Linked DNA regions of Flexistipes sp.. The protein of the gene in region 2 binds, or shares a complex with, the protein of the main gene of each other region. Links are inferred from orthologs where the notes say so. Each region holds a gene or a part of one and is shown on either strand. Other genes may lie near its edges.

Evidence for each region.
Region 1: the proteins of UMU13_RS04000 (region 2) and ccsA are in contact, whole or in part, in a solved structure (PDB 8CE8), measured with the Escherichia coli proteins. The link is inferred for Flexistipes sp. from one-to-one orthologs.

What each region holds. Positions count from the first base shown.
Region 1 is NZ_JAXKVW010000001.1:153,280-170,921, reverse strand. What follows is about bases 12,078-15,066. They hold ccsA (cytochrome c biogenesis protein CcsA), read right to left. Parts: upstream 13,914-15,066; coding sequence 13,242-13,913; downstream 12,078-13,241. Other genes in these bases: UMU13_RS00670 (ABC transporter ATP-binding protein), read right to left, coding at 14,606-15,066; UMU13_RS00675 (heme exporter protein CcmB), read right to left, coding at 13,917-14,597; UMU13_RS00685 (CcmD family protein), read right to left, coding at 13,105-13,245; UMU13_RS00690 (ferritin), read left to right, coding at 12,517-13,029; ybgF (tol-pal system protein YbgF), read right to left, coding at 12,078-12,232. Outside these bases: UMU13_RS00740 (M48 family metallopeptidase), read left to right, coding at 1-468; UMU13_RS00735 (proline--tRNA ligase), read right to left, coding at 630-2,351; UMU13_RS00730 (radical SAM protein), read left to right, coding at 2,482-3,366; UMU13_RS00725 (PAS domain-containing hybrid sensor histidine kinase/response regulator), read left to right, coding at 3,501-5,822; UMU13_RS00720 (AEC family transporter), read right to left, coding at 5,835-6,752; Holliday junction branch migration DNA helicase RuvB, read left to right, coding at 7,098-8,225; DNA repair protein RadA, read left to right, coding at 8,232-9,590; UMU13_RS00705 (enoyl-ACP reductase FabI), read left to right, coding at 9,610-10,374; UMU13_RS00700 (LysM peptidoglycan-binding domain-containing protein), read right to left, coding at 10,472-11,452; more of ybgF, read right to left, coding at 11,456-12,077; more of UMU13_RS00670, read right to left, coding at 15,067-15,313; UMU13_RS00665 (heme lyase CcmF/NrfE family subunit), read right to left, coding at 15,294-17,273; UMU13_RS00660 (M16 family metallopeptidase), read left to right, coding at 17,521-17,642. UniProt on the Escherichia coli protein: Required for the export of heme to the periplasm for the biogenesis of c-type cytochromes.
Region 2 is NZ_JAXKVW010000003.1:193,515-199,624, reverse strand. What follows is about bases 3,228-6,110. They hold UMU13_RS04000 (ABC transporter ATP-binding protein), read right to left. Parts: upstream 5,011-6,110; coding sequence 4,444-5,010; downstream 3,228-4,443. Other genes in these bases: UMU13_RS03985 (DNA-directed RNA polymerase subunit alpha), read right to left, coding at 6,023-6,110; rplQ (50S ribosomal protein L17), read right to left, coding at 5,612-6,022; UMU13_RS03995 (ATP-binding cassette domain-containing protein), read right to left, coding at 5,018-5,605; UMU13_RS04005 (class II aldolase/adducin family protein), read right to left, coding at 3,880-4,434; abc-f (ribosomal protection-like ABC-F family protein), read right to left, coding at 3,228-3,876. In the rest of the region: UMU13_RS04030 (ATP synthase subunit I), read right to left, coding at 1-209; UMU13_RS04025 (AtpZ/AtpI family protein), read right to left, coding at 178-426; UMU13_RS04020 (hypothetical protein), read right to left, coding at 446-775; hemL (glutamate-1-semialdehyde 2,1-aminomutase), read right to left, coding at 785-2,050; more of abc-f, read right to left, coding at 2,047-3,227. UniProt on the Escherichia coli protein: Part of the ABC transporter complex CcmAB involved in the biogenesis of c-type cytochromes; once thought to export heme, this seems not to be the case, but its exact role is uncertain. Responsible for energy coupling to the transport system.

The DNA.
Region 1 (17,642 bases), on a different replicon or contig from region 2:
TTTGATACACTTTTAAATAATCATACAGAGAAGGAAATTATAAATATTCTGGCGCATGAAATCGGGCATTATAAACTCGGACATTTGAAAAAGATGCTTTTCTTCATGTTTATCTCTGTATTTGTTTCCTTTTTCCTTGTGGGGATATTGATAAATAATGAATTTATCTACCACGCCCTCGGTTTTGAAAAGTCAATATTTACAGGTTTATTTATAATCTCTGTTATTCTCAGTCCAGTTGGAAAATTTTTTGAGCCGGTTTCATCATTCTTTTCACGTAAACATGAATATGAGGCTGACACATTTGCCGTCAAACTTACAGGTGAGCGGGATACAATGGCTGACACGCTTGTCCATTTGCACAAGGACAATTTATCCTTTCCGTTGCCGCACCCTCTTTACGTAAAGATTCATTATTCCCATCCTCCCCTTTTAAAAAGGATAGAACATTTATCAACGAAAGCGTGAGATACCGTAATACGTTAAGCGTGATGGGTGAATGGTTATACGTTTTGGTTTATAGTAGGAAGTCCGGAGAAACAGTTGAATTTTTGTTTTCAAGCGGGCAGTAAATAAATTAAATGCCCGCCCAAGATGTATATTTTAAAACTTGCAAATAAATATGAGCATTATCTACCGGAGCTTTTTAAGCTTTCAAGAAGCTCAAGTGTTTTGTTAACGGAATCTTCCCTTTTAACAGAAATTAGCTCTTTGTCTTTCCGGATAAATATTTCTATATTCCCCTCTTTGAGAGTCTTTTTGCCGACATTTATTCTCAAAGGGTATCCGATTAGATCGGCATCGTTGAATTTTACTCCCGCACGCTCGTCTCTGTCGTCAATGACAACATCCACACCTTTTTTCAGAAGCTTGAGATAAATTGTTTCTGCCACATTGACTACATTTTCATCGTTTGTATTAACAGGCACAACAACAACCTCAAACGGCGCAAGCTGGGGAGGCCAAATGATACCTGCATCATCGTGGTTCTGCTCAATAGCCGCGGCTGCAGTTCTGCCTATCCCAATCCCGTAGCAGCCCATAATCATATGTTTCTGCTTTCCATCTTTATCAAGATATGTGGCGTTCATACTTTCTGAGTATTTTGTTCCCAACTTGAAAATATGTCCCACTTCTATTCCTTTTGTTATTACATAAGTACCTTTACCGCATTTAGGGCATTCATCTCCGGGTTCGGCTGTACGGAAATCTCCGAATTGTTTTACTGTGAAATCCTCACCAATATTTACATTTTTCAGATGAACATCTTTTGCATTGCCGCCCACTACAAAGTTTTTTATATATTTTACGGCATTATCGGCATAAATGGGCAAAGGAAGGTTTACAGGGCCTGAAAATCCCATGGCACCGCCTGTGATTTCCTCTATTTCTTTTTCGCTTGCAAAATCCACATTAACAACATCCAGATAGTTTTTTAATTTTACCAGGTTGGCTTCATGATCACCCCTGACCATAAGAGCGACGAAATCTTCAGCAGTTTTCAGTATAAGGGTCTTTACAATTTTGCTGATATTTACACCAAGAAAATTTGCTACCTCCTCCACTGTCTTTTGTCCGGGGGTTTCCACCTGTTGGGAGGGCAATATTTTTTCATCATCTTTAGCGTAGTTGTCTGCAGTGACGGCTTTCTCCATATTTGCAGAATAATCACAACTATTGCAGCTTATCACAAAGTCTTCACCGGTATCGGCAAGCACCATAAATTCATGAGAAAATGATCCTCCAATCGCTCCGGAGTCAGCTTCGACGACTTTGTACTTAAGGTTACAGGCCTCAAAAATTTTACAATACGCAGCGTGCATCTGCTTATAACTTTTTTCGGCAGCCTCATCGTTTATGTCAAAAGAATATGCATCCTTCATTATAAACTCTCTGCCCCTCATAAGGCCGAAACGGGGGCGTACCTCGTCTCTGAATTTTGTTTGTATTTGGTAGAGGTTTAGAGGCAGCTGTTTGTAACTTTTGACACTGTTTCTTACAATATCAGTAATAACTTCCTCATGAGTGGGACCGATGCAGAAGTCCCTGCCATGCCGGTCCTTTATGCGTAAAAGCTCCTTGCCGTAATCCGCCCATCTTCCGCTCTCTCTCCAGAGATCTGCAGAACACACAGCAGGCATCAGCAATTCAACAGCTCCATATTCGTTCATGTATTTTCTCACAATCTGTTCCACTTTTTGAATAACTTTCAACCCTAACGGAAGGTATGAGTATATGCCCGCTGCTGATTTTCTTATCATGCCGGCTCTGAGCATAAGTTTGTGACTTACCACTTCGGCTTCAGCGGGTGTCTCTCTCAGTGTAGGTGTAAAATAGTTTGATAGTCTCATCAGTGTGACTCCGCTTTTTGGCAGATAATAACAGTGCTATGTGATTGATGCAAGAAATTTTAGCCGGTGTTGTTATTTTAGCAATTATGGACTATCTTTTTGTGAAAATACATTATGTGAGAGGAGTAAGATGCATATACCCGAATATTCTTATCCGCTGTACAGACCTCCCAGTGAGGCTAAATCTTTAATATTTCAAATTACAGAAGGGTGCTCGTACAATAAGTGCACCTTTTGCGGAATGTATGTGGATAAAAAATTTCGCATAAAGCCTTTTGAGGAATTTAAATATGAAGTTGACGGAATTCCTGAGTATACAAAAAAGCATATAAAACGCATTTTTCTGGCTGACGGAGATGCTGCTATATATCCGTCCGAAGGTTTGTTAAAAATTCTGGATTATCTGCATGAAAAATTTCCAAACCTGGAAAGTATCCGATCGTATGCAGGTCCGCAGGCTCTTCTGGAAAAAAGTTATTATGACTGGCGTGTAATTTTCAGCAGAAAGCTGGATATGTTGTATTTCGGGCTTGAGAGCGGAAATAATGAAGTTCTCAAAATTATGAACAAAGGTATGGATGCGGATGAAGTAAAAGAAAGAATAAAAGGCCTGCAGGAGATCGGCTTCAATTTTTCTGTAATGGTTATTCTGGGTGCAGGGGGTGTCAAATACACCAGCAGTCATGCGGTGGATTCCGCACGCTGGATCAGTGAAGTAAATCCTAAATACTTAAGTCTGCTCACCCTGTTTCTGCGCAGGGGCAAAAACTATTTTCAATATATTGACACCCCCCGGTTCCGGCATTTGATTGATGAGGCAGCTGAATTTATAGAAAATATCAGAGGTGAGGGAATAATTTTCAGATCGAATCATGTATCAAACCTGTTTTCACTGAAAGGTACTTTGGATAGGGATAAAGACAGGTTACTGGGATACCTTAACGACGTGAGGAGGCATTGTTACAAGAAAGGGGTTTTGGAAAGTTATCCGGATTTTTACCAGGAAAATATATAAAAAACTAAATTGGTATAAATATAAAAACATAAATGATTTGCAGTGTTAAAAGCGGTTATTACGGCAGATTTATTTGACTTAATATTACCAACAGCTTATACTTAATAATATTAATAGCTTACTGCGGGCGAAGGATGAACAATTCGGAAAATTCCAAATATCATGAAAAAGAATACACGCTTAAAGAAATTTTTGATGCCATCCCTCTGCCTTTGTTTTATAAGGATAACGAAGGCCGTTATTTGGGTGTAAACAAGGCTTTTGGAGAATTTTTCGGGCAACCACCAGAAGAACTGGAAGGAAAAACAGTTTTTGACATAGGCCGTGAAGATTTCGCCCGTATTTATTATGAAAAAGACAGTGAATTGTTTAATAATCCGGGAACCCAGCTTTATCAATCCAAATTGAAAGATAATGCAGGCAATGTACACGATGTGATATTTAATAAAGCTACATTTAAAAACAGGAAAGGTGAAATTACAGGAATTGTAGGAATTGTTCAGGATATTACTGAAAGGAAGAAAGCGGAAAGAGAAGTTAATGAGAAACAGCGTCAACTGGAAACCCTTATGTCCAATCTTCCGGGAATGGTCTACAGATGTCTCAATGATTTTGCATGGAGTATGATTTTTGTCAGCGGAGGCAGCTCTAATCTTACAGGTTATAGCCCTGTCGAACTTGAGGAAAATAAAGTGGTCTCATATGGTAACATTATCCATCCCGAAGACCGGGATTCTATATGGGAAGAGGTTCAGCGCTCTATAAAGGAAAATGATAATTTTATAACGAAGTATAGGATAATAACAAAAGGCGGCCAAATCAAATGGGTGTGGGAGCAGGGGGTGCTTGTTGGCCGGAACACAGAAGGCATTGATGTTCTTGAAGGCTATATCACCGATATAACCGAATCCAAAAAATATGAAGATGAGATATATACGTACAAAATCTTTATGGAGGATGCCCCTGATGCTGTTTTTTGGACGCGTAAAGACGGCAGGTTTGCATATGCTAATAAAACTGCGGCCGACAGGTTAGGCTATCCCCGGGATAAATTACAGGAAATGACAATTTTTGATATTGATACGGAACTTGATGAAAAAACGTGGAAAAGTATATGGGAGGAAGTCGATAACAACAGAAATGTGACTATCGAAAGGAGGCACCGAAAAAGCGACGGTACTTTTATGCCTGTGGAAGTTTCCGTGAGAAGTATAGAGTATGCGGGAGAAGTGCTTCATGGAAGTTTTGTCAGAGATATTACCCAAAGGAAAAAAGAGGAAGAAGAACGGCGGATTTTGAACGAACAGCTTAATCAGAGCAGCAAACTTGAAGCTATTGGGCGCCTTGCAGGGGGCATTGCTCATGACTTTAACAATATGCTTAGTGTTATAATGAATTATGCGGAGCTGGGAGTGCTGCAGACAGATAACTCAGATAAGTTTCATGAATATTTTGATGAAATAGGCAAAGCCGCACGCAGTTCGGCGGAAATTACAAACCAGCTGCTCAGTTTTTCCAGAAAGCAGAGTGGTTCTCCCAGAGTTCTTAATTATAATGATACCTTAAAAAATATAATAAATATGCTGAATAAAGTCGTTGGGGAAAATATCCGGCTTGAGTGGCGTAGTGAGCAAGATCTTTGGTATGTTAAAATTGATCCTTCACAGATAAGCCAGATACTGACAAATCTCTGTGTAAATGCGCGTGATGCTATAGGTGAAAATGGAAAAATCGTAATTGAAACCTGTAACGCTCATGTGGACGAGAATTATTGTAACACAAACATGAACTGTAAGCCGGGTGATTATGTAATGCTGTCTGTCAGTGATAACGGAAGCGGCATGAGTAAAGAGATTCAGGAAAAAATTTTCGAACCGTTTTTCACCACCAAAAAAAATGGTGAAGGGACGGGAATAGGTATGGCTACTGTTTACGGTGTAGTTAAGCAGAACGGTGGATTTATAAATATTTACTCCGAACCGGGACATGGTACGACATTTAAAGTTTACCTTCCGAGACAAAAAGAAGAAGATACCCCCATGGATGTAAAGGCAGGAACGGCAGAAGGAAAAGGGGAAAGAATTATGTTTGTTGAAGATGAACCGTCCGTTCTTGCTGTCAGCAGTAAAATGCTGGAAAAGATGAATTATGATGTGATAACTACAATTTCAGCATCTGAAGCTATGGAGAAAGCAAAACAATACCTTAACAGAAATAAAAGTATAGATTTGCTGATTACTGATGTTGTAATGCCTGAAATGAACGGGAAGGAACTGTCATCAAAGCTGTCGAAAATTCATCCGGGGATGAAAACGTTGTTTATATCCGGATACCCCAAAAGTTACATTACCGATAAGGAAATTTCCGAAAATCAGATTTATTTTCTTCAAAAACCTTTTACTGTAGAACTTTTATCGAACAAGGTAAATGAAGTCTTAAATGACGGCAACGAATAGTTTCAGCTAATTTCAGACGAGTACAGCGAGCCAGAAGATGTAAGTAAACAGGGAGAAAACGGTTGATAAAATTATTCCTCCGCTTGCAACATCGGGATCACCGTCCATTGAAGAAGCAAGTACGTAGTTCACCGTGGCAGCAGGTGATGAGAGCATAATAATCAGAACCTGCCCTGTCAGGGAAATTGATTCTGAAAAAGTACTGATTATAAGAAAAGCTGTAAACGGCATTACAAGCAGTTTTATAAGAAGGGTATTGGCAATTAAAAGTTTATTTCCCCTTATCATTTCACGTTTCATAGTAGCTCCGATACACAGCAGAGCCAAGGGAAGCGTAACTCCGGTTAAAAGACTGAGACTTTTATCTATAAAGTAATAAAACTCTATTTTTGCCAGAGAAAAAACTATCCCCAAAATACAGCCGATTGCCAGGGGGTTTAAAAGTGTATTTTTAATAAAGGTCCACATCCGGACTTTTTTGGAAGAATTCAGTGACAGGGAAATTATGGAAAGAAGATTTACCAAAGGTACGATAAATGCCATGAGAAGGCTCGCAATCATCAATCCTTCATCGCCGAAAGCGTAATAACTTACGGGGAGTCCCATATATGCATAATTTGCCCGGAAATTGTTCATGGCAAACGTCCCCAGCTGCTTTTTGCCGACATGAAAAATTCTGCCCACTATAAAACTCAGCAGAAAAATACTGAAAACCGTTACGCACATTACCAGAAAAATATTTAAATTGAACGAAGTGTATATCTCGGCCTGGGCAATTTTGTAAAAAAGAAGCGCAGGAAGTAAAACAAAAAAAATCAGCCGGTTTGAGGCATTGATGAAATCGGGTTTAATAAGATTGAAGAGGGACAGAATTTTTCCCAGTGCCAAAACAATAAATATCGGTGAAACAATAGAAAGTAAATGCAGCATAACATTGTGCCCTTTATAAATAGTTAATATACAGAAGATATCTTACTACTCTATAAAATAAAAGCAAAAAATTTCATACCATTAAAAGAGTGAGATAGTTAAGTAGTGAGAAAGGGAGATGGAGAAGTAGTAATTTGTTGAGTGTCAGGAGGCTTACTTAGCGCTTCTCATCCTCCAACACAGTTTTTACATATGCAAATAATTTGGAGGGCGTCAAAAACATAGGACGTTGCAATTTATATTATTTGTTGGTATTTTATGTTACATATATTTATCAGTCTAAAAACTGGTGCAAAATGTTCGGCGAAAATTTGTATCAGAGCATAAACTTAGTAAGGAGTTTTGATGAGTTCCGGTGATCCGCAATTTCCTTTAGGGCCTGACGAAGATAAAACAGCGAGGAATGAAATATTCTCCAAAGAGAGGCTTGAAGAAGATTTGAATATAACCCGCCCGGCGCCGGACGGACAGACGATCAGGCCGAAGATTCTGGATGAATATGTGGGACAGACTAAAATCAAGGAAAATCTCAGGGTTTTTCTGGAGGCCACAAAAAACAGAAATGAAAGCCTGGATCATTGTCTTTTTTACGGTCCGCCCGGTCTTGGTAAAACCACTCTGGCTTCAATAATAGCCAACGAGCTTGGAGTAAATATTAAGGCGACAAGCGGACCTGTTATAGAAAAACCCGGAGATTTAGCCGCTGTTCTGACAAATTTGTCAGAAGGTGATGTGCTCTTCATCGATGAAATTCACAGGCTGCATTCCAGTGTAGAGGAGATTCTTTATCCCGCGATGGAAGACTTCCAGCTTGATATAATTATCGGTCAGGGGCCTGCTGCCAGAACTATCAAGATAGATCTTGAAAATTTTACACTTATCGGAGCTACTACCCGTATGGGGCTTCTCACTTCCCCACTTAGAGACAGGTTTGGTATGATTTTCAGACTGGAATTTTATCAGGATGATGAGTTGAAGGAAATAATTAAGCGGGCATCGAAAATTATGGAGATAGATGTAGAAGAAGATGCGGCAGCTGAAATAGCCAGAAGGTGCCGGGGGACTCCGAGGGTGGCCCACCGTCTTTTAAGAAGGATAAGGGACTTTGCCGATGTTTATAATAACGGGATTATTGAAAAAGGAATAGCAAAGCATGGTCTTGACAGGCTGGAGATAGACGTAATAGGGCTGGATACATCCGACAGAAGGTACCTTAAGTCAATAATAGAGAAGTACGAAGGCGGGCCGGTGGGCGTTGATACAATTGCTGCCACATTGTCGGAAGAGAAGGATACCATAGAAGATGTTATCGAGCCTTTTCTTATTTACTGCGGCTTTATTAAGAAGACTCCCAGAGGCAGAGTTGCTGCCATCAAAGCCTACGAGCATCTTAATATTAAGAGACGGGAAAAACAGATTACAGTTGACGATCTGCTGAATGATACGGAATATAATAACGGAGAACAGGAATAGCAGCTGATGGCAAAAGTAAAAACTAATTATGTTTGTAATCAATGCGGATATATTACTCCGAAATGGTCTGGCAGGTGCCCCGAATGCGGCAGCTGGGGCAGTTTTGAAGAAAAATTTCCTGAAAAATCTTCTGAGTCAGCAAGGAGTAAAAAAGAGCCGGATATAAAAAAACTGAAGGATGTTGGCGGTATTGAGGTCAGCAGGTTTAAAACCGGTCTTGTGGAGCTTGACCAGGTGCTCGGAGGAGGGTGTGTAAAAGGGTCTGTAGTGCTGGTGGGAGGTGAACCCGGAGTTGGTAAGTCAACGATTATGCTTCAGGTAACATCGGTCTTTTCGTCAGGAAATATGGATGTACTATACGTTTCCTCGGAAGAGTCACGCTCCCAGATAAAGTTAAGGGCGGACAGGCTGCATTTAAAAGACTTAGATTTTGATATAATAAGTACCAATGATTTTGATGAAGTAGAAGCAGCTATCAGCAGCCATGATTATAATTTCCTTGTGCTGGACTCCGTACAGACTATTGCATCGGATGACTTAAAATCGCCTGCCGGTACAGTGAGTCAGGTGAAATATATTACTTATAATCTTGTAGAATTTGCAAAATCTACCGGTTTGACAGTTTTTATTGTTGGGCAGGTGACTAAAGAGGGGGCTATTGCTGGTCCGAAGATTCTTGAACATCTGGTTGATACCGTTCTTTATTTCGAGGGTGATTATTCCAAAGGTGTGCGCATATTAAGAGCTGTGAAAAACCGGTTTGGCTCAACAAATGAGGTGGGGCTTTTTGAAATGCGTAATGAAGGGCTGGTTGAAATCAGCGGGTTTGACTTTTTGGAAAATACCGACAACAGTGCCGGTAAAATAATGACATGTGTAATGGAGGGAACCAGAGCGTTTCTCATAGAAATTCAGGCTTTGGTCAGCAGCACATACTTTAACTTTCCCAAAAGAAATGCCAACGGTTTTGATTTAAACAGACTCCAGATGCTTTTGGCAATTGTGGAAAAAAGATGCGGAATCAACTTGTCGGGTGCAGATGTTTTTCTTAACGTTGCCGGAGGTCTGAAGGTAAACGAAACCTCCGCCGATCTGGCAATCTGTGCTTGTCTTATATCATCTTTTAAAGATACTCTTCCGCCCGAAAGTTCACTTTTTATAGGAGAGGTTGGCTTGACAGGGGAAGTCAGGCTGCCTGGCAACATTGACAGCAGATTAAAAGAAGCTGCAAAATTCGGCATCAAGACGGTTTTTATGCCCTCAGGCGATACCAAAAAGCAGGATATTAGCAAAAATGACAAAATAACCGGTGGTTTGGAAATAATAAATATTAATTATGTGAATGAAATTATAGAATATATATAGTGCTAAAACGGAGGTAATTATGGATTTAAAAGGTAAAAAGGCATTGATTTTCGGCGTTGCGAATCAAAAATCGATTGCTTACTCGATAGCAAAAAAGCTTAAAGAGCATGGGGTTGAGCTGGGATTTACCTATGCCGGTGAACAGCTGCAGAGAAGGGTTGAACCACTTTCTGAAGAGTTAGGAGGAGCATTTTGCGTAAAATGTGATGTTACTGATGATGCAGATATAGAAAAGACTTTCAAAACAGTCTCTGATAAATTCGGACATATCGATATTCTTGTTCATGCTGTGGCTTATGCTCCGGCCGATGATCTGAAGGGAAGATTCGTGGATACAAGCAGGGAAGGATTCAAAACTGCCATGGAAATAAGCGTCTTTTCTTTGGTTAATTTGGCAAAGCATGCTGAGCCTTTTATGAGTGAAGGCTCCACTATTATTACAATGACCTACTACGGCTCAGAGAAAGTTGTGAAAAATTACAATGTAATGGGAGTTGCAAAAGCTGCTTTGGAATCATCTGTAAGATATCTGGCTAATGAGCTTGGAGAAAAAGGAATAAGGGTAAATGCTATTTCAGCCGGTCCGATAAAAACACTTGCTGCAAGTGGTATTTCCGGCTTTAAAACAATTCTTGCCTGTATTGAGGAAAAATCGCCATTAAGAAGAAATATAACCGGGGATGATGTGGCGAATACTTCCCTTTATTTGTGCAGTGAGTTGTCCAGCGGAGTTACAGGTGAGGTAATATATGTTGACAGTGGATATAATATACTGGGGATATAAACTTAAAAGATTATTCAGCTTTTAGTTCGTATTTAAAAGACTCCGCCAGGATGGGCGGAGTCTTAAAGTTTGTCTGAAAAAGGTACTTTTTAAAAATTTATCTTATTGCAACTTTGTGCAGAATTACTTTGTTACCTTGTGATATTTCTTTTCTGCTGTCTATTATTTGAGCAGTTGAAGTATTTTTGCCGGAATGAATAATCTGTATCGTTGCTATTTTCACGTTCCTGATGTACCCGTCTTCTTCAATCTTTTGAACCACATTCAGAACATCGCCCTCTTTTACATTGTCTTCATAGCCAAGGTTAATGATACACCTGTACCCCTCTCCGGATATACGCATATTATTGGTCATAAAAAGTATAGAGCCTGTTATGTCTGAGTTTACAACTTTGTAGCCGGATGGTTCCGGAAATGAAAAATCCCTGTACCTGTCTGCCAGAAATGTTTTTTCTATCGGCTCAAAAGCATCCGTTATCTTCACAACCGAAGTTTTGTCCTCCACTTTGGTAACTGTGCCTACTCCGGCGGTTTTGTATATTATGCCGTAAGGTGTTTCCTGCTCAACGCTGTATATAGTAAGTTTATCTCCGGTGTTGATATCCCCCCGCCCGGCATTGATACGCACAATGTTGTTAGTTGCCACAAATGTTCTTTCCAGTTCGTTTGCAAGAAGTTCAAAAGACGGTCTTTCCGCCATTATAAGCTCAAGGTTATCTATATTTTGAAAGTCAACGCTGTAGTAAGAGAGCTTGGACTCATAGGCTTTACTCTTTTTGGAAACATTGTCTAAACCGTAGCTGTCCGAAGTAAGTTTTATTAATGAAGTATTATCAGCCAGATGATAGCTTTTTCCGCCGAAGAGGATGGGGATTACAAGTTTGTCTTCCGGAAATATAAGATCGGGATCATTAATATAGGTATTATACTTCCAGATAATTGGCCACTGGAAATTATTGTCGTAAAATTCCCCTGCAATATCCCACAAAGTATCGCCCTTTTCTATAATATACTTTTGCTGAGCAGAGGCTGCAGTAAAGGTGAAAAATATGCACATCAATAAAATTATTCTAAACATACTTTACTCCCACTTTGCCAAAAATTCCTTTGCTCTTGCAGCTACGCCGGAAGCCGGGAATTTTTGGGTAAGTTCTTTAAGTATTTTGACAGCTTCATTCCTGTTGCCAAGTTCATTATAAGCCAGCCCCATTTTAAGATAGCCGGCAGGAACTTTATTGCCGTCAGGGTATTCCCTGATCATTTGTTTAATATTCTCGATAGCCTTGTTGTAATTGTTTTGAGAGTAATAAGTTTCAGCTATCCAGTATTTTGCGTTGTCCGAAAGGCTGTCTTTGGGGTATAATGAAAGAAATTCATTAAATTTCTGCCTGCTTTCGTAATATTTACCTGATTTGAAAAGTTCATAGGCATAGCTGTACAGACTGCCTTTATCTGAAAATTTGTCTTCAATAATAACTATTTGATTGTCAGTCTGCTCAGCGGATTCATTTTTCGCATTCTGTGTTTGATTGTCTTCAGACATAATTTTATTATCTCCGGACTGCACAACAGGTTTCGATGTTTCCAAACGCTCTTTTGTCATCGAAATTTCATTAGTCAGATAGGTGACATCATTGTTAATATCTGAGATTGCCTGGGAATTTGTGTTTATTTTTGTTTTATTTACAGTGATTTTTCTGTCAAGCTCATCATTTTCCATTTTAAGATTGGCTATTGATTTTTGCAGATCCACTATTTCCTGATTCATAGCACTGATACTATTATTAAGAGCCTGGTTTTTAGGCGCACATGAAACAAAAACAATTAAAATTGGCAGAACTATCAAGATACGTTTCATAAATTTATCCCTCCAACATTTTTTTTACATTTTAAACGGATATTCAGAATAGTTTGTAAACAGATAAATCCTGACTGAAGAAGATTTTTTTCCGTTATCATCATAAATCCTTAAATAAATTTTTACCACACAATTATTGCAAATTCAATCCTGTGAGAAAGTTTCATAATATATTATATCGATTATGGTAAAAATTTACAATAAATTATGAAAATTTCTATAAATAAGGGTTAAATTATGTTATAAATTAATACTGCTAAACAGCAAAGGTAAAGGAGGATTTTATGATAAGCAAAAAAATGGAGCAGGCGCTTAATAAACAGCTGAATAATGAGTTTTTCTCGGCATATCTGTATCTTGCTATGTCAGCCTGGAGCGAAAACAGAGGACTTAAAGGCTTTGCCAACTGGTTTTATGTGCAGTACCAGGAGGAAAATTTCCACGCAATGAAATTCTATACTTACCTTCTTGACCAGGGTGCTGAAGTTGATCTGTTGAAGATTGATAAGCCGGAAACCAAATTTTCTTCATCTCTTGAAGTTTTTGAGAAAACACTTGAACACGAGCAGTTTATTACAAAAAGTATTTACGAGCTTGTGGATTTAGCACTCAGTGAGAAAGATCATGCTACAAACGCATTTTTACAGTGGTTCATCACTGAGCAGGTGGAAGAGGAAGCATCTGTCAATGAGATAATCGACAACTTAAAACTTGTGGACGGTCAGGGTAACGGTATTTTTATGATAGACAAAGAGCTTGGTACCAGGACATTTACTCAGGCTGATGCCGGACAGTAAAAACTGAATTTTATTTTAGGGTGTGGGGCACAACCTTATTGTGCCCCTTTGTTATATGTTTGAATGAACAATTCTTTACGGTTCTTTCGTTTCAGATTCAAGCTTGTCCAGCTTTAACTTTAATTCTTTCATTTTGCCGTTCAGCTTAAGAATATATCCGAAGATGGCAGCCCAAATTACCATGTATGCACTAAATAAAAACCAAAAATTCTTCATATTTCCCCCTTGTTTGAAGCGATTTTTTCATATCTGCGAAACATATGTTTTACTATCACGGTCTTGACCATCATCATTATGTACAGCAGTGTAAAAGCAAAAATGGATACAAAAAGAGCTGTAAGCATTTCAGGGGCAAGACCACCGCCGCCTTTCTGGAGTACATTCGGATGAATTGTTCTCCACCATCTTATTGAAAAGAATACTATGGGAACATCGATAAATCCAATAATGCCGAGAGCAGCTGAAAATTTTGCTCTTTTATCTTCTTCATCCAAAAATTTTCGCAGCATCAAGTAGCCCACATAGATAAACCACAGAATTAACGTTGTCGTTAATCGGGGGTCCCATGTCCACCATGTTCCCCAAATAGGTTTCGCCCATATCGGACCTGTAATCAAGACTATGGTACAGAAGATAATTCCGATTTCTGCAGAACCGGAGGCAATGTCATCAAAGATGTATCTATTTGTAAAAAGCACAAAAAAGCTGCAGATAAATGTTACAAAGAAGGCAAAAAAGCTTATCCAGGCAGATGCGACGTGAAAGTAAAAAATCTTCTGAATCGGGCCCATAACATTCTCAACCGGTGCGTAGATAAAGGCAAAATAAAGCCCCAGAGCAACGGCCAGAAAAGTCAGAGCATCAATTAGAGCATTTAGTTTCATACACTACTCCTCTACTATGTAATCGAAAATTGCAAAAATAACAGCGGTAAAAATTACGTCAAACGCTCCGATCAGTTTCAGCCATTTATAAGATTCGGCTACATCTTCTCCCAGTATATATATATTCATACACTGAATTCCGGCAAGTATGATTGGTATCATAAGGGGCAAAAGCAGCAAAGGGAGCATTATTTCCCGGGTTTTTGTTTTTACCGAGATTAATGAAAAAAGTGTCCCCAAAACCGCGAAACCGTATGTGCCAAGTGCAAGCACTACAATACTCATCAGGGAGTTGGCAAAGATATTAATATTATAAAAGACCATAAAAATGGGCACTGTAATTATTTCCATAATTATGAGAAAGAGAAAATTGGAAAACACTTTACCGAAAAAAACGGCACTTCTGTCAACCGGCGCTAAAAGAAGTGCATTCAGATTGCCGCCGGTGATTTCGTTCAGCATTGATTTATTGAGCCCCAGTACGCCTGAAAATATTATTGCCATCCACAGGATACCGCCAACAAGATTGTCTTTGTATGCGGCCCCCGGTTCAAAGATAAAGCTGAAAACGATAACCACAAGAAGTGAAAAGAGAAGCATGGAGACCACCACTTCCTTTGATTTCAATTCCAGTAGCAGGTCTTTTTCAACAATATTAAAAACAGTCTTGAGATAGTTTTTCATAAATAAACCTACGACACCTTGGCTAAATATATGTCTTCAAACTCGTATTCGGGGATATTTACCTTATCATCAAAAAATACGATTTTTCCCCTTTTCATAATGGCAACTTTGGAAGCTAAGTCGTAGCCTCGGTTAAGATTGTGAGTTACCATAATGATTGTCTTGCTGTGATTAAACTGTTCTTTGAGTATATTTGAAAGTATGTAAGATGCATGTTGATCAAGGCCGGTATAGGGCTCATCCAGGAGAATGATTTCAGGATCATGCAGAAGACTTCTCGCTATAGAGAGCCTTTGTAGCATTCCTCTTGAAAAATTTCTGACATAATCGCTCTTTCTGTCTGACAGTTCCACTTTATTCAGAATATCATCAATTTTCTTGTCTACTTCCTTTAGTCCGTATAGCTTACCGTAAAATTTCAGATTAGCCTCGGCAGACAGGTTTTCATACAGAAAAGGCTGATGTGAAATGACTCCGAAATTTCTTCTGAAATCGTTGGGCAGATCACCAAGCTTTATTCCGTCAAAAAAAATCTGACCTGAACTCGGCCTTGTCTGCGATGACAGAACCTTAAGGAGTGTGGATTTTCCTGCCCCGTTGGGACCGAATATAGAGAGAAATTCACCTCTGTCCAAATAAAAGGAGACCTTTTTTAAGGCCTCCAGATATCCGTATCTTTTAGTAATCTCATCAAGCTTAATTAGTTTTGATGTCACTATCTTTCCTTTTGTAGCTGATTGTGTACAGTCCGCCTGTAACCATCAGGGCGCAACCTATCCAAATCCATACTATAAACGGTTCATAGATAGCCTGTATGCCGATCACATTATCAGGTTTTGAATAAGAAGCAAGTATCAAATATAAATCACCTCCTGCTTTGGTGTAAATTGCAACCTCTGCAAAGGGCTGTTCGTTGTTTTTATAAAAACGTCTTTCCGGCGTCATTGTAACCTTGTAGCTCCCGTTCTTTTTTACATCCACAGGTGCATAAACGGAGACGTAATTCTTTCTCTCCTGCACTTTAAGATTTCCCACAAAGAGTTCAAAATCAGGTGTGATCCCTGTTAAAATTTCTGCTTTCCCGGCAGGCAGCGAATTTTTAAGTGATTGGTGCATATCAATTGTATTTCCCGGAGAAACCACTTTGTCTATTTTAACATTATAAAATGAAGAAGCTATAACCCCGTAAGCCATAATCATAACGCCAAGATGAATAATTAATCCTCCGTAAAATCTTCTGTTTCTGAAAATTATTCCTGCACCATTTTTTCTCATGCCGTTAAAAAACTGCAGAAGGATGGTAAACAGTGAGAACGAAGCAAAAGCGAAGAGTACAAGGGGGATAATTTTTGTATATCCGTATGCGTAAATTCCTGCGGTGGCCAGTACCATGAAAATAAGTGACGGCCAAAGTGCCTTTATGCTGGATTTGAGTCCGTTACGGCCGTATGGAACCAACGGGCAAATGCCGCTGAGTACGAGAATAGCCATAAAAAAAGGAATTGATACCTTGTTGTAATACGGTATGCCCACGCTGAGTTTTGAGCCGGCCAATTGAGAGAAAATCGGCAGGGTCGTACCAAAAAACACTACTGCCATAAGACCTACAAAAAGCCAGTTTGTGACAAAGAAGAGCCCTTCTTTGGAGGAAATGGTAAATTCACCTTCGTCTTTGATTTCATCTTTGCTTTTGAAAAGAAAATAGAGAAAAGCTCCGGTTGTTATAACGATAAACCATAGAAAAAAGCTTCCCAAAGAAGATTTGCCGAAACTGTGAACGGAATCGATGACACCGCTTCTTGTGAGAAAAGTACCGAAAATGCACAGCTCGAATGTCACCAGAATCAAAGCATATGTCCAGATTTTTAACTTATGTTTTCTTTCCAGCATTACAGCGGAATGCAGAAACGCTGTTGCAGTAAACCAGGGAAGCAGGGACGCGTTTTCCACAGGATCCCATGCCCAGTATCCGCCCCAGCCGAGCTCCACATAAGCCCACTGACCGCCAAGAACAATACCGATTGTAAGAAAAATCCAGGTTATTAACGACCATTTTCTTGTATCTTTTACCCAAAACCCCGTCCTGTCAGCTGTTAGAAAAGAAGCGACAGCATGACCCAACGGTATTGTGAATCCCACGAAACCAAGATAAAGGGTGGGAGGATGGTACAGCATCCCGGGATTCTGCAACAATGGATTCATGCCCATTCCGTCATTGGGGAAGAAATTGAGTTCTTTAAACGGATTGACTAGAAACGTGGTTAAAAGATAGAAAAAGGTTGAAGTTATTATCATGGTAAGCAGTACAGAGCTTTTGTACTTCAGAGAATAGTTTCGTATGCGGTAGAGTTCTATAACTGCGAATACACTGACGAGCCAACCCCAGAAAAAAAGGGATCCGGCCTGACCTGCCCACCATGCACTTATTTTGTAAATCATGGGCAGTGCCCTGTCAGTATATTGGGCCACATATTCCATTTTGAAATAGCCGGTGGCGAGGGCATATATCAGGACAAGGGTGGCAGCTGAAATCAGCCCGGCCTGAACAAGGAGAAGGCTGTTCGCCGTTTTCCCGTATAATTCGGAATTTTTATTAATACTTATTATGTAACAGATTATTCCTCCAATGCCGGCAAATAATCCTGCCAATTGCAATAAAAAACCAATACTACCCACATTTCACCTCTCTATTGTTTTCATAGTAGATAGCAGAATTTTTTTAAAGTTCAAGAAATTTAAAATGTGTATAAATATCCGTATATATTGATAACATTTAAGATGTCCGGCTGAGCAGAAAAAGTTCTTCTGAACTAAACAATTCCTTGTTTATCTTTTATTGCAGAAATTTGTGAAATAAGAAGCACGTTGACTGCAGGGTGTGTTTAATGATAGATTTGTATACAGGTGTAATAAGGATAATTTTATGAAAAAAATCTCAATAATCCTATTTGTCGTAGTAATGACTTCGGTCACAACTTTTGCAGGTGAGAAAAATATGCTTAAAAATAACGGAATGTTTATAACAAATAAACTTGAGCAGAGTGA
Region 2 (6,110 bases):
AAAGCCTTTGCATATCCACCGTTAAGTGTGCTCTTCAGTTTAAACGCAAGTCCTATAAAATTGCCAAACGAAACAGCCCAGCCTGCTGCAAGGCTTAACGCAAAAGTACCGCTGTAGAAAATCTTGAATACTGTATACAAAATCACAAAAAAAATCAATGAGATTATTACGATTTTTTTAATTCTCATCGTCTTTATCGTTTTTATCATATATATCCGTCTTCTTTAAGAAATAAAAAACATTTTTAAAACCTGCTATTATTCCCAAAATCATAAAAATAAGTGTCAGCCAGGGTTTGGTACCAAAATATTTATCGAGATACACACCCATAAGGGTTCCCACAACAATGGCAAGCACCATGGAAATACCTATGGTACTTGCGTTAAGCCATTGTCTGGAATTTTTATCAAACTTTCCTTTACTCATCAATATCCCTTTCTCAGCGTTATCTTGAAGCAAGCCCGTAAGCATTATCTATATCTATCGTAAAAGCAACACCTGTACCTGGCTCATCGAAATTGATAATTTTATCCAGCCCGCTCATAAAATCTTCCAGAAGCTCATTCTCCACTGTGGTAAAAACAACCTTATTGGATGCCTTACTGCCAACCATGAGCTCTTTAAAAGCAGCAAATATAGGAATATCATATGTAAGAATCTTGCCCATACCTACCGAATCCATTACTGTACCGCCCTTCACATCTTTTTCCACGAAGTATTCAATAACCTCCTCCAAAAGATCGGTTTTGTTCAGCACAATAAGGACTAGCTTCATCTTAATCTTCTATAAATCTTTAAGCGCATTGTAATGTGCTTTAATAGTGTACTCAATATCTTCATCAGAATGTTTATCGGATACAAAAGTAGCCTCAAATTGACTGGGAGCTATCGTAATCCCCTGTTTCAACATCCCGTGGAAAAACTTCGCAAACTTATCCGTATCGCTGGATGTAGCCTCTTTAAAACTGGTGACTTCACCTTCTTTGAAAAACAAACAACCCATAGACTCTATAGTATTGAAAGCATAATTCACATTGAGTTTTCTGCAATTATCACGCATTCCCTGCCAAAGTTTTTCCGATTTCTCAGCTAAGTTTTTATGAAATCCGGGAGCGCAGACTTTATCAAGAGTAGCCAGACCTGCAGCCATAGCCAATGGATTTCCGCTCAGCGTCCCGGCCTGAGTAACTGGTCCGGTGGGAGAAACCATCTCCATAATTTCCTTCTTGCCGCCATAGGCACCAACAGGAAGACCTCCTCCTATAATTTTACCCATCGTTGTAAGGTCAGCATCAACACCAAAATATTCACCTGCCCCGCCGGGAGCAAGTCTGAAGCCTGTTATTACTTCATCAAAAATAAGCAGGATACCTTCATTTTTACAAAATTCTTCCAAATCTTTCAAAAAACCGTCTTTTGGCAGTACAACACCCATATTGCCGGCCACTGGCTCCACAATAACTGCAGCAACTTCCCCTTTATTTTCTTTCACCAGCTTTTTAACTGAATCGAGATTATTATACTCAGCCACCAATGTATTTTTTGCATAATCATCCGGAACACCAGGGCTGCTGGGCTGACCGAAAGTCAGTGCCGCACTGCCGGCTTTAACAAGCAGACCGTCTGAATGACCGTGATAACATCCTTCAAATTTTATTATTTTATCCTTTTCGGTATATGCCCTTGCCACTCTGATTGCCGACATTACTGCTTCAGTGCCTGAGTTCACCATGCGGACCATATCCATAGACGGAACATTTTCCACAACTTTTTTTGCAAGTTTCAGCTCCAGCTCAGTGGGGGCACCAAAACTCGTACCATTTTTGGCAGCATTGACCACGGCATTAACCACATCCTCGTCTGCATGGCCTAAAATCAAAGGACCCCATGAGCAGATATAGTCAAGGTATTCTTTATCATTGATATCATACACTTTAGAACCATGAGCTCTTTTGATAAAAACCGGATCTCCACCAACAGAACCAAAAGCCCTTACCGGACTGTTTACACCGCCCGGTATATATTTTTTGGATTCTTCAAAAAGATTCATACTTCCCCCTTTTCTAATTTTTCCAGCTCATCATACTTATAAATTAATTCTTCTTCAAGAGAATCTATATTTTTATTCACCTCGGCCAGACGTTCCCATTCCGTTTCCAGTTCGTTTCTTTCCGAATAAAGCTCTTCCAGCTGATCTTCTATCTCCAGGATCATCTCTTTAGCCTGATCCACTTTAAAATTGTTAACCCGTTTCTTTTTAACACTAATATTTTTACTCTCTCGTTTTTTCTTATCATTAACAGACTGATACTGCAAAGAATACTTTTCAATAATATTATCAATACTGCCATAATCCTCAAAAATGCCTGTATCTTTAAATACTATATATTTATCTGCGATACCTTCCAGAAAGTATCTGTCATGGGAAACAAGCAAAACTGCACCGGAAAACCTCAACAGTGCTTCCTTCAGAGCTTTTACACCCTCAATGTCCAGATGGTTGGTAGGCTCATCAAGTATAAGAAAGTTGGCACCTTTTAAAACAAGTTTAATAAAACAAACCCTGGTTTTCTCACCACCGCTGAGTACTTCGATTTTTTTATTCATATCTTCACTTTCAAGCCCAAGTCTTGCAGCTGTACTCAGCACGTCATTCACATCAAGCTCAGTGCTCATATTCAGAAGCTCTTCCATGACAGTGTGATCCGAATTCAAATTTTCAAAATTCTGATCCAGATACCCAACCTGCACCCTGCTGCCCAGAGAAAAATCACCGGATAACCCTTTCATACGCCCCGCAATCACTTTCAGAAAAGTCGATTTTCCTGTGCCATTAGAACCTATAAGAGCAGTTTTTTCTCCTTTGTATAATTTAAAGGAAATGTTTTCTTTTATAATATCGCTTCCATAACCTATCCCAAGCTTAGTAACATCAAGGACCGTTGCATTTTCCTCTCTGTTTTTGCCTATATCAAAAGATGATGTATTGTTTTTTTCGGGTGTAAATAGACTCTTTTCCTGATTTTCTAAATCATCTAGCATTTTTTCTCTCATTGTTACCTGCTTGGATTTAATACCTGCCCTGTATTTCCTGATAAACTCTTCAAGCTCTTTTTTCCTGTCATCAATTAAACGTTTCTGCTTTCTTCCCTTTTCAATCTCTATATTCAAATGCTTTTCAAATTCTTCATAATTCAAGTTAAAACTCATCAGATTTTTATCAGCCAAATAGAGAACACCTGTTGCTGTATTTCTGATAAATCTTCTGTCATGACTCACAAAAATAACTGTTTTGTCCGTATTCTTAATAAAATTTTCCAGCCAGATAATCATACCGATATCAAGATGGTTCGTAGGCTCGTCCAACAGCAGAATATCGCCTCTGCCGGCTAATACTCTTGCAAGTTTCCCCCTTATCTTTTCCCCGCCGGATAATTCGCCGAAATCTCTCTCCCACTCAGATTCTGCAAAACCGAGACCTTTAAGTACTGTCCTTATTTTTGCTTTATATTCATATCCGCCTTCCTTTTCATACTTCAGCATTAATGAATCCAGCTCATCAGGTGTCAGATGCTTCTGCATCTCTGTTTCCATCTTTAATAAGTCTCTGTAATCTTCAGTCATAAACTCAAACAGTGTCCCTTTAAAACAGGTTTCCTGGCTGATCGAAGCGATTTTTGATGACTTGGCCAGAATAATATCACCGGAATCTGCCGGAATGTCCCCGGAAATAATCTTCAAAAGGGTGGATTTGCCACTGCCGTTTTGTCCGATAAGTGCAACCTTCTCACCTTTGTTAACAGAAAACGAAACATCACGGAAAACAGGATCGGCAGCGTAGCTTTTATTAATATACTTAACATTTAGTACATTCACACATCATCCCCGATAATATATCTGTTCAAGGACGGTCTTTTTGCTGACATATTCCAAAGCTGAAATTCTGACATAGGCTTCTTTCAATGATGAAGCCTGGGCAAATACACCATGTTCCTTCACAACCACAAGACAGCTTTTTTCGGCGGCAGACGCCACATTCTCAGCCAGCTGCATACTGCCGCTTCTGCCTTCAACAACCGGTATGTTCTCCAGGAAAGGCAACACTTCGGAAAGCTGAAATGAAAGTTGTGATTCATGCTTTGAAAGAATAACTGTATATAAGCTGTGGGTGTGTATTACGCTTTTAAAAGATGTTCTTTCATATATCTTACGATGAACACACAATTCAGATGAAGCACTTTTTTCAGCAGGAAATTCCTTTTTAATATTAAGCTGCAAAATATCATTTTGTCCCAGATCGTCAAGCATAGCTCCTGATGCAGTAATATACAGCAGATCACCCTGCAAAAAAGAAATATTACCGAAGAATGAGGTTGTCATCCCCTCTTCTACACATTTTTTGCCATAAAAAACAAACTGATCTTCTATTCTCATAACAAACCTCTATAATTTAACAATCTTATCAGCATGAACAGTTTGCCTGACCCTGTTTGTGGTATAAAGAATGCTTTTACCATTTCCGGCGTAAACTTTCATTTTATCAGCGATAAAATTAATACTCCTGCGGTCAAGAGATGTAAAAGGCTCGTCGATAAAAACCAGTGTATGCGAAACAAACAGCGACATGAGAAACATCAGTCTTTTTTGCCCCTCACTTAAAAGCATAGGAGAAACTGTACTTTTACCTGTCAGCCCCAGATTTTGCAAAACCTCATCAGCCAATCCTCTGTCTGAAGTTAAGCTTATGATTTCTTTCTCAACTGTTGAATGATATATAAGGTGTTCCGGAAACTGCAGACAGGCACCTATTTCATTATTATCAACAAACTTTCTAATTTCCCCTCTGTCAGGTTGTATGAGCCCCAATAATGTTTTTAGCAACACTGTTTTTCCGGAACCATTGCATCCGTAAACACATGTAATACTGCCTTTTAAAAGCTCAAAAGAAATATCATGAAATATTGTTTTCCCATCCGCAGACAAGCTCAGCTGATCAGCATAAAAATACATCTATCTCTCACAGATTAATTATCACTTCAGCTACATCATCCAGAATATTTTCATGTGTAGCAATAACAAATCCCTTTTTACCGGATTTCTCCACTATTGTTTCATAGACATTCATCATTTCATTATCATCAAGCATCTCAAAGGGCTCATCTATTATAACAATATCCTTATTGCTTTCAACTGCAATCAAAACGGATAGTTTTTTAAGCTGACCGCCTGATAATTCATCAATATCCATATTATTGTAGCTGTCAAACTTATCAGAGTTCAATCCTGCTATTTTAATCTCATCCTGGACGTTTCCCATTACAAAATTAAATTCGGGGTTGGCATGAACAAAATATTTAGTACTTTCTACATCTTTATATTTAAGCGAGACCATGCCGGAATCGGGTTCAAAGATATCTGCAATTAATTTCAAAAGTGTGGTTTTGCCTGTGCCCACCATTCCTTTGATAAGACAGACTCCACTAAAAGCGCCGGTGAAATTGATATCCTTCAAAATTATTTCATTGTTTCTTGAAAAATTCAGATTTTTTGCTTCTAAAAAAAAAGGGGGGCTTTTAACCCCCCTTTTCATATCTGATTTATTCATATATGCTTATTCACTTTTTTCTGCAGTTTCCTCATTTTCCGAAGATTGCCCGGGTGTACTGATATCCTCTACAAATTCTATTATTGCAGAATTAGCGTTATCACCTTCCCTGTATCCAGTTTTCAGTATCCTGGTGTATCCACCCGGTCTGTTTTTGAATTTAGGTGATATTTCATCGAAAATCCTGTGAACCGCTTTTTTATCGGGGAGTCGTCTTAAAGCGAGTCTCCTGGCGGAAACATCACCTTTTTTGCCAAGTGTGATCAAGGGCTCAACAAACTGTCTGAGAGTCTTCGCTCTGTCTACAGTTGTTTCTATTCTTCCATGTTCCACTAAAGATTTAGCCATGTTTCTCAACATAGCATATCTATGTGGTGTTGATTTACCTAACTTTTTTCCGGATATTCTGTGACGCATTTATTCCTCTCCCTCAGATTCATTTTTCTCAGTATAACCGATACTCTCCAAATCCATTCCTAAGCTCAGTCCCAGCTCACTCAAAACT